Regions from separate parts of the Kitasatospora sp. NPDC033851 genome, predicted to be linked through region 3. Evidence: riboswitches for the same ligand, from Rfam matches in the RefSeq annotation. Region 3 holds a riboswitch; each other region holds the start of a gene.
The links. A riboswitch is a leader RNA that binds a small molecule or an ion and turns the genes downstream of it on or off. The one in region 3 is predicted to bind cyclic di-AMP.
Positions count from the first base shown of each region.

Region 1: it holds a riboswitch for cyclic di-AMP, as region 3 does, so the genes downstream of both, ACZ51D_RS13205 (glycoside hydrolase family 16 protein) here and ACZ51D_RS05945 (LysM peptidoglycan-binding domain-containing protein) in region 3, are expected to answer to the same signal.
Region 2: it holds a riboswitch for cyclic di-AMP, as region 3 does, so the genes downstream of both, ACZ51D_RS39090 (transglycosylase family protein) here and ACZ51D_RS05945 (LysM peptidoglycan-binding domain-containing protein) in region 3, are expected to answer to the same signal.

Region 1 is NZ_JBVIRL010000005.1:331,739-335,560, forward strand. It holds gene ACZ51D_RS13195 (alpha/beta hydrolase) at 1-397, shown strand, start outside; gene ACZ51D_RS13200 (phenolic acid decarboxylase) at 465-794, opposite strand; cyclic di-AMP (ydaO/yuaA leader) riboswitch at 1,401-1,566, shown strand; gene ACZ51D_RS13205 (glycoside hydrolase family 16 protein) at 1,568-2,848, shown strand; gene ACZ51D_RS13210 (hypothetical protein) at 2,924-3,502, opposite strand; gene ACZ51D_RS13215 (IclR family transcriptional regulator) at 3,819-3,822, opposite strand, start outside.
Region 2 is NZ_JBVIRL010000037.1:42,362-46,183, reverse strand. It holds gene ACZ51D_RS39095 (sirohydrochlorin chelatase family protein) at 78-1,037, shown strand; cyclic di-AMP (ydaO/yuaA leader) riboswitch at 1,535-1,703, shown strand; gene ACZ51D_RS39090 (transglycosylase family protein) at 1,711-3,009, shown strand; gene ACZ51D_RS39085 (hypothetical protein) at 3,231-3,431, shown strand; gene ACZ51D_RS39080 (LacI family DNA-binding transcriptional regulator) at 3,504-3,822, opposite strand, start outside.
Region 3 is NZ_JBVIRL010000002.1:621,758-625,579, reverse strand. It holds gene ACZ51D_RS05955 (SDR family NAD(P)-dependent oxidoreductase) at 1-127, opposite strand, end outside; gene ACZ51D_RS05950 (cytochrome P450 family protein) at 394-1,800, shown strand; cyclic di-AMP (ydaO/yuaA leader) riboswitch at 2,052-2,219, shown strand; gene ACZ51D_RS05945 (LysM peptidoglycan-binding domain-containing protein) at 2,225-3,130, shown strand; gene eno (phosphopyruvate hydratase) at 3,387-3,822, shown strand, end outside.

The sequences.
Region 1 (3,822 bases), on a different contig from region 3:
GACCGGCGGCTACTGCGCGCTCAAGCTGGCCATGCGCCACCCCGACGTGTTCCCGACCGCCGTCGCGCTCTCGGCCTACTACGACGCCGCCGACGACCCGACCACCGGTGACCTGTTCGGCGGCAGCAAGCAGCGCCGCGACGAGGCCAACCTGATGTGGCGGCTGAAGAACCTGCCGCAGCCCAACGTGTCCGTGCTGCTGGCGGGCACCAAGAAGGGCGACGGCGACTACCGGCGGGAGACCGAGGCCTTCGTCGAGGCGGCGCGGAGCCCGATGAAGGTCTCGTACAGCATGCTCGAGAACGGCGGCCACAACTTCGAGACCTGGAGCGCGCTGCTGCCGTCCTCGCTGGAGTGGCTGTCCCAGCACCTTGCGGTGCCGAACCCGACCGCCTGACGACCGGCCGCTTATCGGCCGGACCCCGGGGCCCAGCCGCGGGTCGGGGGTCCGGCCGTCACAGGTCTCAGGCCACCCGCTCCAGCGAACCGGTGTGCAGCTGGCCGACCCGGCCGCCCTCGCCCTCGAAGGTCCAGAAGGCCCGCACCGTCAGCTTGTTCAGGTCCATCACATGGCTGACGGTGATCCCGCTCTGCTCCGTCCAGCTGACGAAGTAGATCTCCGGTGCGACCTCGGCGACGTGCAGCCGCACGTCCTCCCACTGGCCCGCGGACTCGCCGAGGCCCTCCCAGCGCAGCCGCGTGCCGTCGGCCGAGTAGGTGTTGCGGAAGGCCGCGCCGTTGTCGGCCCGGAAGACGTAGGTGCGGCCGGCGAAGGCGGGCAGGGACGCGATCATGGTGGGGCGGCTCCTCGTTTCGGGCTTTGGTGCTCTTGTGCACTGCGGAAATGTCAGGCCTCCAATTTATCCGACCGGGTGCAGTCGGTCAGATCTTTGCCACGGTACGGATCGCCACCGCGCCGCCCGCCGGGGGGTGCGACCGGCACATGGACACCCGCCGCGCTCCGGTCCTACCGTCCGCCCATAAAACGCACCCCTGCGAGACTCACCCCAGCGAGACGCACCCCCACCACGCCCGTCCACACCACCGGCATCGCGACGGTCGGCGGCACCCGGCTGCTGAGCGGCCTCGACCGCCTGGAGCTGGCCTGGGCGCCGGAGGCCGAGAGCCAGGTCGACGCCTGGCTCGGCTGACCATCCCGCCAGGCCTTCGGCCGAGCACCCGGACGGGCACCCGGCCAGGAACCAGGACGGGCATCCGGCCGGGCCGGGGGATTGATCAACTCGGCCGCCGCACAGCGTTGTTGATCGACACCACTGTGAGCTGCGCGACAACCGGACCGACGGAGTTGTCCGTTCACGCACAGCCTGCCTAGCCTGCAACGGTCGTCCGCCCTCGCGGACCCCGCCGCCGGGACGCCGAGTCCCGTCCACCCGTCGGCGGGTCACCGAGCACCACGCGGACGGGAGCGGGGGAACCAAGGTCGGCGCCCGGCCCGCGCGCTCACGCGTACGGGTCGTGGCTAGGGGTGAAGCCGTTCCACAGGCGGCCGGGCCAACTGCAGCCCGAACCCGACAGCTAACCTCGCAGGCGTCGCAGAGGTCCGCTCATGCCCCAGCCTGCTGTCCGGCGCGCCACGCCGCGCCGCGCCCGCCCCTCCCGCCGCGGCCGCAACGCCGCCTTCGCCGCCACGGGGGCGCTCGCCATCAGCGGCGCCGGCCTGTTCGGACTGCCGTCCGTGAGCAGTGCCCAGGCCGCCACCGCGCCGACCGTCACCCAGGACCGGCTCGCCCCCGCCACCATGGTCGCGGGCAAGGCCGGCACCGCCTCGCTCGGCCTGCACTCCTCGGCCTGCTTCACCGCGAAGACCGTCGGCGTGGGCGTGCGGGACGCGCGCGGCACCAACCTCGACTTCCCCGGCAACGCCTCCAACGTGCAGATCTGCCCGAGCGGCGTGAACTTCACCAGCGGCGCGCGCACCCTGCCCGCCGGGACGTACACCCAGTTCGGCTTCTGGCAGGACCTCGGCGGCGTCTGGCACAACCTGCCCTCGCAGCAGCTGATGGTCTCGGCCACCGCCACCCCGGCCCCGGCCCCGACGGCCACCGCCACCCCGGCGCCGACCTCCACGCCGACCCCGACCTCCACGCCGACCCCGAGCGCCACGGCCAGCCCGACCGCCCCCGCGCCGTCCTCCCCGGTCGTCGGCAAGTCGCTGACCTGGTCGGACGAGTTCAACGGCTCGATCTCCTGGGGCCAGCGCTGGGTCGGCGACAAGAGCACCTCGTACAAGTACGGGAACCACAACCCGGACGACAACAAGCTGGACTGGCTGAACAAGAACAACGTCAGCGTCGCCAACGGGGTCGCCACCTTCACCGCCGCCCCCGGCGGCCCGGCCCTGGAGAACGGCAAGCAGTCCTGGAACACCGGCTTCCTGACCACCGAGGGCTCCAGCGAGGGCTTCCAGGTCAAGACCGGCGACTACGCCGAGACCCGGGTCAAGCTGCCCGCGGGCACCGGCGCCTGGCCGGCCCTGTGGACCTGGAAGAACGGCAACGGGGAGATCGACTCCTTCGAGTACCACCCCGACAACCCGAACCTGCTGGAGCTGACCAACCACGTCAACCCCGGCAACCCGAAGTACTACACCGACGCGAGCGCCATCGCGAAGGACCAGTGGGTGACCATCGGCACCTACTACGGCGCGAACTCGGTGGACTGGTACGTCAACGGCGTCAAGGTCTTCTCGGACGGCAAGGGCGTCGGCGCCAACTGGTCGGCGTACCTGATCCTCAACCTCTCGGTGTGCGCGGGGCAGTACCACCCCGCGCCACAGGGGACCGCTCCGATCACCATGGCCGCCGACTACGTCCGCGTCTACCGCTAACCGGTAGGACGTCTCACCGGTCGCCGCAAGCCGGCAGCCGCTCGCCGGCGCCCGGCGCCCGGTGGGACGACGTGCTCAGGAACCGGCAGCCGTCTCGACCACCGTGATGTCGAACGGCTGCCGGTTGTTGCTCTCGTCCCGGTCGTCCGCGCTGCGCACCGCGACCCAGCCGCCGCTCAGTTTTCCCAGGGGCAGGTCGGGGTCCAGACGGACCGGGACGAGGGCGGTCGCGGTGCGCAGCGGCGGCAGCCCGGGCCCGAAGACGCAGCGCACCCGGTGGCCGTTCTGCAGCACCTCGCAGTTGTCGGGGTAGTAGGGCCCCTCGGGGGTGACGCCCTTCGGCAGGGTGACCACGACCGTGAACGGGGAGGCGGTGGCGTCCGGGCCCCTGTTGGCGACGAAGCCGTGGACGGTCGTGGTGCCGCCGGGCGGCGCCGCCGGGTCCGGGTCGATCCGGACCACCTCCAGGTCGGAGTCGGACGGCGCGGCGACCACGGCGGGCAGGGTGGACACCTCGGGGACGGCGGACGCGGTCGGCGCGCCCGGCGCGACGACCTCCACCGCCGGACGGGGCTCCGGCCGACGCAGCGCCCAGGACGGGCTGGTGGCCGGCACCGCCACCGTGCAGCCCGCCACGACGGCCGCGACCAGCACGGCCCCGCCGTACCTCCTGCCCCTCGTGCTGCCGTGCGATCCCGTGTCACCGCAAGACCCAGTGCTGCCGCGCGATCCCGAGCCACCTCCTACGACGCCCCGTACGTCCTGCTGCTCCATGCCGCTCACCGTGCCCTCGTGCTTCGGCCGCCCGCACCGTCGCGGGCCGCGTCCGCACCAGGGTGGCCGAGCTGTCGCCGCGACCGGGGCGCATCCCGACCCGCCCCGCCGCCGTCCGCTCGAACGGAGGACGTGCGGTGTCGGCCCGGCGGCCCGTGTCGGAAGGGGGGGTGACGAGGCGTCAGGCTGGTGGCCCTCAG
Region 2 (3,822 bases), on a different contig from region 3:
GTCCGCACCGCGACCGCGCCAAACCCGTACGGCAGCCGACTGCAGGCCGGACGGGCCGATGTCCTACGATCTCCGGCATGAGCACCGCAGCCATTCCGGGCGCGCCACTGCCCGTCCGCACTCCAGGCTCCCGTGCGCGGGGGCGCCACCGTCGTCCCGAGCGCCCCGCGATCCCGGCCAACGCGCCGGCCCTGGTGCTCGCCGTGCCCGCGACCGCCGGGCCCGAGTCCCGCTCGGTCGTCGAGGAGCTGCTCTCCATCGTCCGCAGCGAGCAGAACGGCGTCCAGGCCGCGGTCGGCTACCTCCCCGGCGACTACGCCGAGGGCGCCGGCGGCGAGGACCGCACCGTCGCCGAGCTCCTGGCCATGGCCGCCGAGGCCGGGCTGCCGACGCCCGTCCTGGTGCCGCTGGTGCCCGGTCCGCACGGTTTCCTGGCCGAACTCCACGCGCTCGCCGCCGAGTACGGCGCGCCGGTCACCGACGCGCTGGGCCCGCACCCGCTGCTCGCCGAGGCCGTGCACGTGCGACTCTCCGAGGCGGGGCTGGCCCGCGCCGACCGGGCCCGGCTGTTCGCCATCGCGACCGCCGCGGACGGCGTGGTCCTGACCACCGTCGGCGGCGAGGACGCCGCCGCCGCAGCCGGCATCACCGGCGTACTGCTGGCCGCCCGACTGGCCGTCCCGGTCGTCGCCGCCGCGCTCGACGTGCCCGGCTCGGTGGCCGCGGCCGTCAACCACCTCAAGGAGTCCGGCTCGCAGCGCCCGGCGCTGGCCCCGCTGGTGATCGGGCCGGAGGCCGACTCCGAGCTGCTCGCCACGGCCGCCGAGGAGACCGGCTGCCCGTCGGCGGCGCCGCTGGGCGCGTACCCGACCGTCGGCCAGCTGATCGCCTCCACCTACCTGGCCGCGCTGCCCACGCCGTCCCCGGAGGAGCTGGCGCAGGCCGAGGCGGAGGCGGCGGCCGCCGCCGAGGCCGAGGGGGTCGTGGAGGGCGCCCGGCGCGCTCACGCGGCCGCCGAGGCGCCTGCCGGACAGTAAGGACACCACGCGCCGGTCGGCGCGCACACAGGGCCCGGAACGGCTTGCGTTCCGGGCCCTTCGCTTTGCCTCTCTCGTTGCCCCTCCTGTTGCCTCTCCTGCTGCCCCTCCTGCTGCTTTCCTGTGCCGTACGGGAGTTACAGGAGTTAAGCGAGCAATGAAGGGAATGTCCGTTCTGGCGCCATTTGCTAGGAAATGGTGAGCGCACTCTCCGGCGCTCGAATCGCGGCCACCCCCCTGGCTCGGACGGCGCGCCGCTTCGCGCTTCAACACACCGTCACGTCACTCCTGAGGCGAAGACAGTTGTGGGCATCCGCAACAGCATTGCCGAAAAACGATCATTTACGATCATGATTACCTGACATTTTGGCAGTTCCCACTAAACCGTGATGCGCGTCACAGCTATTTGCAGTTTGAACTTAAGTCTGCTTAACGTGCTCCCCGTTCGTGGCCACACGGACCCAGTTCATCCGCAACGCCGAGTCCTGCCGTCGGATGTCCTGGAAGCGCGAAAACGCACCACGGCAGGAGCGGGGGACCCACAGGTAAGTCGCCCCGGACCGTTCCCCGGAACGTCCAGGGCTAGGGGTGAAGCCGCGCTCACGCGCGGCCGGGCAACTCCAGCCCGAATCCGACAGCTCACCTCGCAGGCGTGGGAGAGGACCGCGTCTTCATGCTGCCCACCAACGGCACCCGTCTGTCCAGCCGCACCCGCCGCGTGATCGCCGCCATCGGCGTCGCGGGCGTCGGCCTCACCGTCCCGTGCCTCGTCTCCGGCACCGCCTCCGCGGCCTCCGTCGCCACCTGGGACAAGGTCGCCCAGTGCGAGAGCACCGGCAACTGGAGCATCAACACCGGCAACGGCTTCTACGGCGGCCTCCAGTTCACCCAGAGCACCTGGTCCGCCTTCGGCGGCACCGCCTACGCCGCGCGCGCCGACCTGGCCACCAAGGACCAGCAGATCGCCGTCGCCGAGAAGGTCCTCGCCTCGCAGGGCCCCGGCGCCTGGCCGGTGTGCTCGGTCCAGGCCGGCCTCACCAAGGGTGGCGCCCCGGCGTCCGTCGACACCTCGACCGCCGCCAAGCCCGCCGCGCCCGCCGCCCCGGTCGCCAAGCCCGCCGCCAAGCCGGCGCAGACCCAGGCCCCGGCCGCCAAGCCGGCCGCGCCCGCCCAGGACGCTGCCCAGGCCGCCACCGACTCCGCCACCGGCAACTGGACGCAGAAGCACCAGCAGCAGGCCCAGAGCGGCGACTACACCGTGGTCGAGGGCGACTGGCTGTCCTCGATCGCCGACAAGCACAACGTCCAGGGCGGCTGGCAGCGGCTGTACGACCTCAACCGCGGCACCCTGACCGACGGTCCGAACACCATCTACCCGGGCCAGCACCTGTCCTTCGGCGACGGCGGCCAGGCCCAGCAGTCGGCCTCCACCGACCAGTCCGCCTCCTCGGACAAGTCCGGCTCGGACTTCACCTGGTTCAACCGCTCGCAGAAGTCCGGTCAGTCCGCGAACGGCGGTGCCGTGAACGCCAAGCCGGCGGCCCAGACCCAGACCCCGGCCGCCAAGCCGGCCGCCCAGGCGCAGACCCAGGCCCCGGCCCAGGCCGCCACCGGCAGCATGGCCGCCGCGGTCGCCTTCGCCGAGTCCAAGGTCGGCCAGGCCTACGTCTACGGCGGCACCGGCAACGGCGGCTGGGACTGCTCCGGCCTGACCCAGGCCGCGCTGCGCGCCGCGGGCATCTCCGTCCCGCGCGTCGCCGCCGACCAGGCCGCCGCCAGCACCCACGTCTCGCTGGACAGCCTGCAGCCGGGCGACCTGCTGTTCTGGTCCAACAACGGCCAGGACTCGGGCGTCTACCACGTCGCGATCTACGTCGGCGGCGGCAAGTACGTCGAGGCCGCCAACCCGAGCTCGGGCGTGCGCGAGCAGACCGTCGCCAACTGGGCCCCGGACTTCGCCGGCCGGGTCTGAGCACGGCGAACGGCTGACAGCCGACGGATTTCGACTGACGGACAACAGATAACAGATAACAGATTTCAACATCTGTCAGCTGTCAGTCGTCCTCCGAACGCTGACCACCCGCCACCCCCGGGGAGAGTCTGGTCGCTCCTCCCCGGGGGTTCCGGCGTATCCCCGTGGTGAAACCCCGCCCCAACGGGCAAGCTGCTGCTCCGCACCCGAGGAGGAGTCACATGGCCCAGGTCACCGTCACCATCGACGCGAACCTCGCGATCGACGCGATGATGCTCTCCGGTACCACGAACCCGCAGGACGCCGTCGAACTGGTCCTGCGCGACTACCTGGCCCGCGGCCGCCGCACCGAGACCCGTACCGGCGACGCGGCCGACGGCCGACGCCTCACCGCCGACCGTCCCACCGCCCAGGAGGGCTGACCCGGCGCACGCCGAAGGGCCCCGGAGAGCAACTGCCCTCCGGGGCCCTTCCCTTGCCCCTACGGCCGACGCTCAGCGCGCGCAGGCCCCGGTGGACCCGCGCATCACCAGCTCCGGCTGGAACATGAACTCGCCGCGCTGGGCCGCGTTTCCGCCGACCTCCTCCAGCAGCGCGTCCACCGCCGCCGTGGCCATCGCCTCGACCGGCTGGCGGATCGTGGTCAACGGCGGCTCGGTGAAGGCGATCAGCGGCGAGTCGTCGAAGCCGACCACCGACACGTCCTGCGGCACCGACAGCCCGCGCTGGCGCACCGCCCGGATCGCCCCGAGCGCCATCATGTCGCTCCCGCAGACGATCGCCGTGCAGCCCTTGTCGAGCAGCGCGCCGGCT
Region 3 (3,822 bases):
CGATGCCGACGTGCTGGTCGGCGATCAGCATTCCGGCGGCGCCGGCCGCGGCGAACCGGCGGGCGAGGCCGGCGCCCGACCCGCCGTCGAGTACCGCGATGACGACGACTGACCCGCTGACCCGCATGGTCTGCTCCTCCCTGTGGGCGACACCGCACCGGCGCCCACGCGTACTGCGGAGGATCGTAGGCAGGTCCTGACCCTCCGCAACAGGGATTACCCCTCAGGTGACCAGGCTCACGCCCGGCGTCCGGCCAAGAGCTTTCCAAGAGCTGTCCACGGACCGTCCACGGGTCGTCCACGGAGCGTTGGCGCGCCCGTCGCACGCCGTTGACGCGGGGGTCGCGAGCCGTTGAGGAAGGGGGGCGCGCACCCACCGGATACGGTCGACCCATGCCAGCTCAGCCCGACTCCGCCCGGCCCGCCGCCGCGCCGTCCGACGACCCCGCCCAGCCCGCCGCCGCGCAGCCGGCCGCCGCGCCGTCCGACGATCCCGAGCAGCCCGACGCCGCCGCTCCGCAGCTGTTCACCTGGGAGTTCGCCACCGATCCGTACCCCGCCTACGCCTGGCTGCGCGAGCACGCCCCGGTGCACCGCACCAAGCTGCCGAGCGGTGTCGAGGCCTGGCTGGTGACCAGGTATGCGGACGCCCGGCAGGCGCTCGCGGACAGCCGGCTGTCGAAGAACCCGGCGCACCACAGTGAGCAGGCGCACCGCACCGGCCGGGTGGGCATCCCGGGGGAGCGGCAGGCGGACCTGATGACGCACCTGCTGAACATCGACCCGCCGGACCACACGCGGCTGCGCCGACTGGTGTCGAAGGCGTTCACCCCGCGCCGGGTGGCCGAGTTCGAGCCGCGGGTGCAGCAGCTCACGGACCGGCTGATCGACGGCTTCGCGCAGCGCGGTTCGGCGGACCTCATCCACGAGTTCGCCTTCCCGCTCCCCATCTACGCGATCTGCGACCTGCTGGGCGTGCCGGCCGAGGACCAGGACGACTTCCGCGACTGGGCCGGCATGATGATCCGCCACGGCGGCGGCCAACGCGGCGGCGTGGGGCGAGCGGTGAAGCGGATGCGGGCGTACCTGCTGGAGCTGATCCACCGCAAGCGGGCGGACCTCGGGGACGACCTGATCTCGGGTCTGATCCGGGCGAGCGACCACGGCGAGCACCTGACCGAGAACGAGGCCGCGGCAATGGCCTTCATCCTCCTCTTCGCCGGTTTCGAGACGACCGTGAACCTCATCGGCAACGGGATGTACGCGCTGCTGCGCAATCCGGGGCAGCGCCGGTCGCTGCAGGAGTCGGTGGCGCGCGGGGAGCACGCGCTGCTGGAGACGGGGATCGAGGAACTCCTGCGCTACGACGGGCCGGTGGAGATGGCGACCTGGCGGTTCGCGACGCGGCCGCTGACCATCGGCGGGGTGGACATCCCGGTCGGTGACCCGGTGCTGGTGGTGCTGGCCGCCGCGGACCGCGATCCGGCCCGGTTCGCGGACGAGAACACCCTGGACCTGGCCCGGACTGACAATCCCCACCTGGGGTTCGGGCACGGCATCCACTACTGCATCGGCGCCCCGCTGGCCCGCCTGGAAGGGCGTGCCGCCCTGGCCACACTGCTTTCCCGGCTGCCCGATCTGCGGCTCGCGGAAAGCCCGGAGAATCTGCGCTGGCGCGGCGGTCTGATCATGCGTGGACTGCGGGAACTTCCGGTCGAATTCAGTCCGGAGAGTCGCTCCCCGCATACGCCCCTGCATACGCCTCCGCATACGCCCCCGACACCCCTTATGCGCCCCTGACAAACTGACACAAGATGACGAAACGCCGGGCGACACGCTGACGGAACGTCGCCCGGGGTCTTCCGGTTCAGGTGTGAACGCCCATCAATCCGGACATAGCGGCGCCGTTGGTAGGCGATCGGGCACGCGCCGTAATTTCTGTGTGATATCGGTGATATGAGCTTGTGATTGGTCTGAGGATCTGTCTACTCTCCCTGGAGTTCGCAGCTGCGGACCTCGTGCGCGGAACGCCGAATCCTGCCCGCCGCGTCACGGGAAACCGACCAGAACCCTGGGCAGGGGCGGGGGAACCAGGTTTGTTGCCGTTTCCCACGGCTTGGGGTGAAGCCGCCTGAGCGGAATCGTTTCCGCGTACGGCGGCCGGGCCACCTCCCGGTCCGAACCCGACAGCTCACCTCGCAGGCGTGCGGAGAGGGACCTCTTCATGCTGTTCGTTGGAACCGGTCGTCACCGCCGTCGTACCCAGACCGAGAAGGCCATTGCCGTCGCCGGTGTGGCCGGCGTCGGACTCGCGATGCCGCTCCTCACCGCCACCGGCGCCTCCGCCGCACCGGCCTCCGCCTGGGACTCCGTCGCCCAGTGCGAGAGCGGCGGCAACTGGAGCATCAACACCGGCAACGGCTTCTACGGCGGCCTGCAGTTCACCTCCGGCACCTGGAAGGCGTACGGCGGCACCGCGTACGCGCCGCAGGCCAACCAGGCCAGCCGGGCGCAGCAGATCTCGGTCGCCGAGAAGGTGCTCGCCTCGCAGGGCCCGGGCGCCTGGCCGGTCTGCTCGAAGAAGGCGGGCCTGAGCAAGGGCGGTGCCCCGGCCGCGGTCGACACCTCCTCGGACGCCAAGCCGCAGTCCGCCCCCGCGCAGCAGGCCCAGAAGCCCGCCGCCAAGCCGGCTCAGAACCCGGCCGCCCAGAAGCCCGCCGCGCAGAAGCCTGCCCAGAAGCCGGTGCAGCAGGCCGCCCCGCAGCAGCAGGCGCAGCCGCAGGCCCACGGCCTCTCCGGCCAGGGCGGTTGGGACGCGGACGCGAAGGTGTACTGGTACCAGAACAACGGCGCCTGGTACTGGACCAGCCACCAGAGCGTCTACCAGCAGTACGCGGGCCACGCCGCCGCGCAGCAGTACGCCCCGCAGGCCGCGCAGCAGCAGTACGCGCCGCAGGCCGCTCCGGCGTCCGGCCACGACTACACCGTCCGCGACGGTGACACCCTGTCGACCATCGCCGCCGCGCAGGGCGTGTCCGGCGGCTGGCACGCGCTGTACGAGCAGAACCACGGGACCGTCGGCGGCGACCCGAACCTGATCCTGCCCGGCCAGGTGCTGCACCTCGGCTGAGCCGACGCGTGAAGGCCGACGCGCGAAGGGGGTTGGGCCCGCCGGCCCCCTTCGTCCGCATTCGCCCGCTTCAGTGGGACAAGCTGGGACAAGCAGGTGAACTACTGGTGGGTAGCGGGGCCACACGCTGAGACGAGACCGAGGCGGACGTGGCCCCGGGAGCCTGGGCGGCTAGGCTCTGGTCCGTAACGACTCCGCAATCGTCCTGCTGACAGCACCACCGTCAGCCGGACCTGCTTCCGCAAGGAGATGCCTCGTGCCGTCCATCGATGTCGTCGTAGCCCGTGAGATCCTCGACTCGCGCGGCAACCCCACGGTCGAGGTCGAGGTCGGCCTCGACGACGGCAGCACGGGTCGTGCCGCTGTCCCGTCGGGTGCCTCCACCGGCGCCTTCGAGGCGCTGGAGCTGCGCGACGGTGACAAGAACCGCTACTTCGGCAAGGGCGTGGAGAAGGCCGTCCTGGCCGTCATCGAGCAGATCGGCCCGGAGCTGGTCGGCTACGACGCCACCGAGCAGCGCCTGATCGACCAGGCCATGCTGGACCTGGACGCCACCCCGGACAAGTCCTCGCTCGGCGCCAACGCCATCCTGGGCGTCTCGCTGGCCGTCGCGCACGCCGCCTCCGAGGCCAGCGACCTGCCGCTGTTCCGCTACCTGGGCGGCCCGAACGCGCACGTCCTGCCGGTCCCGA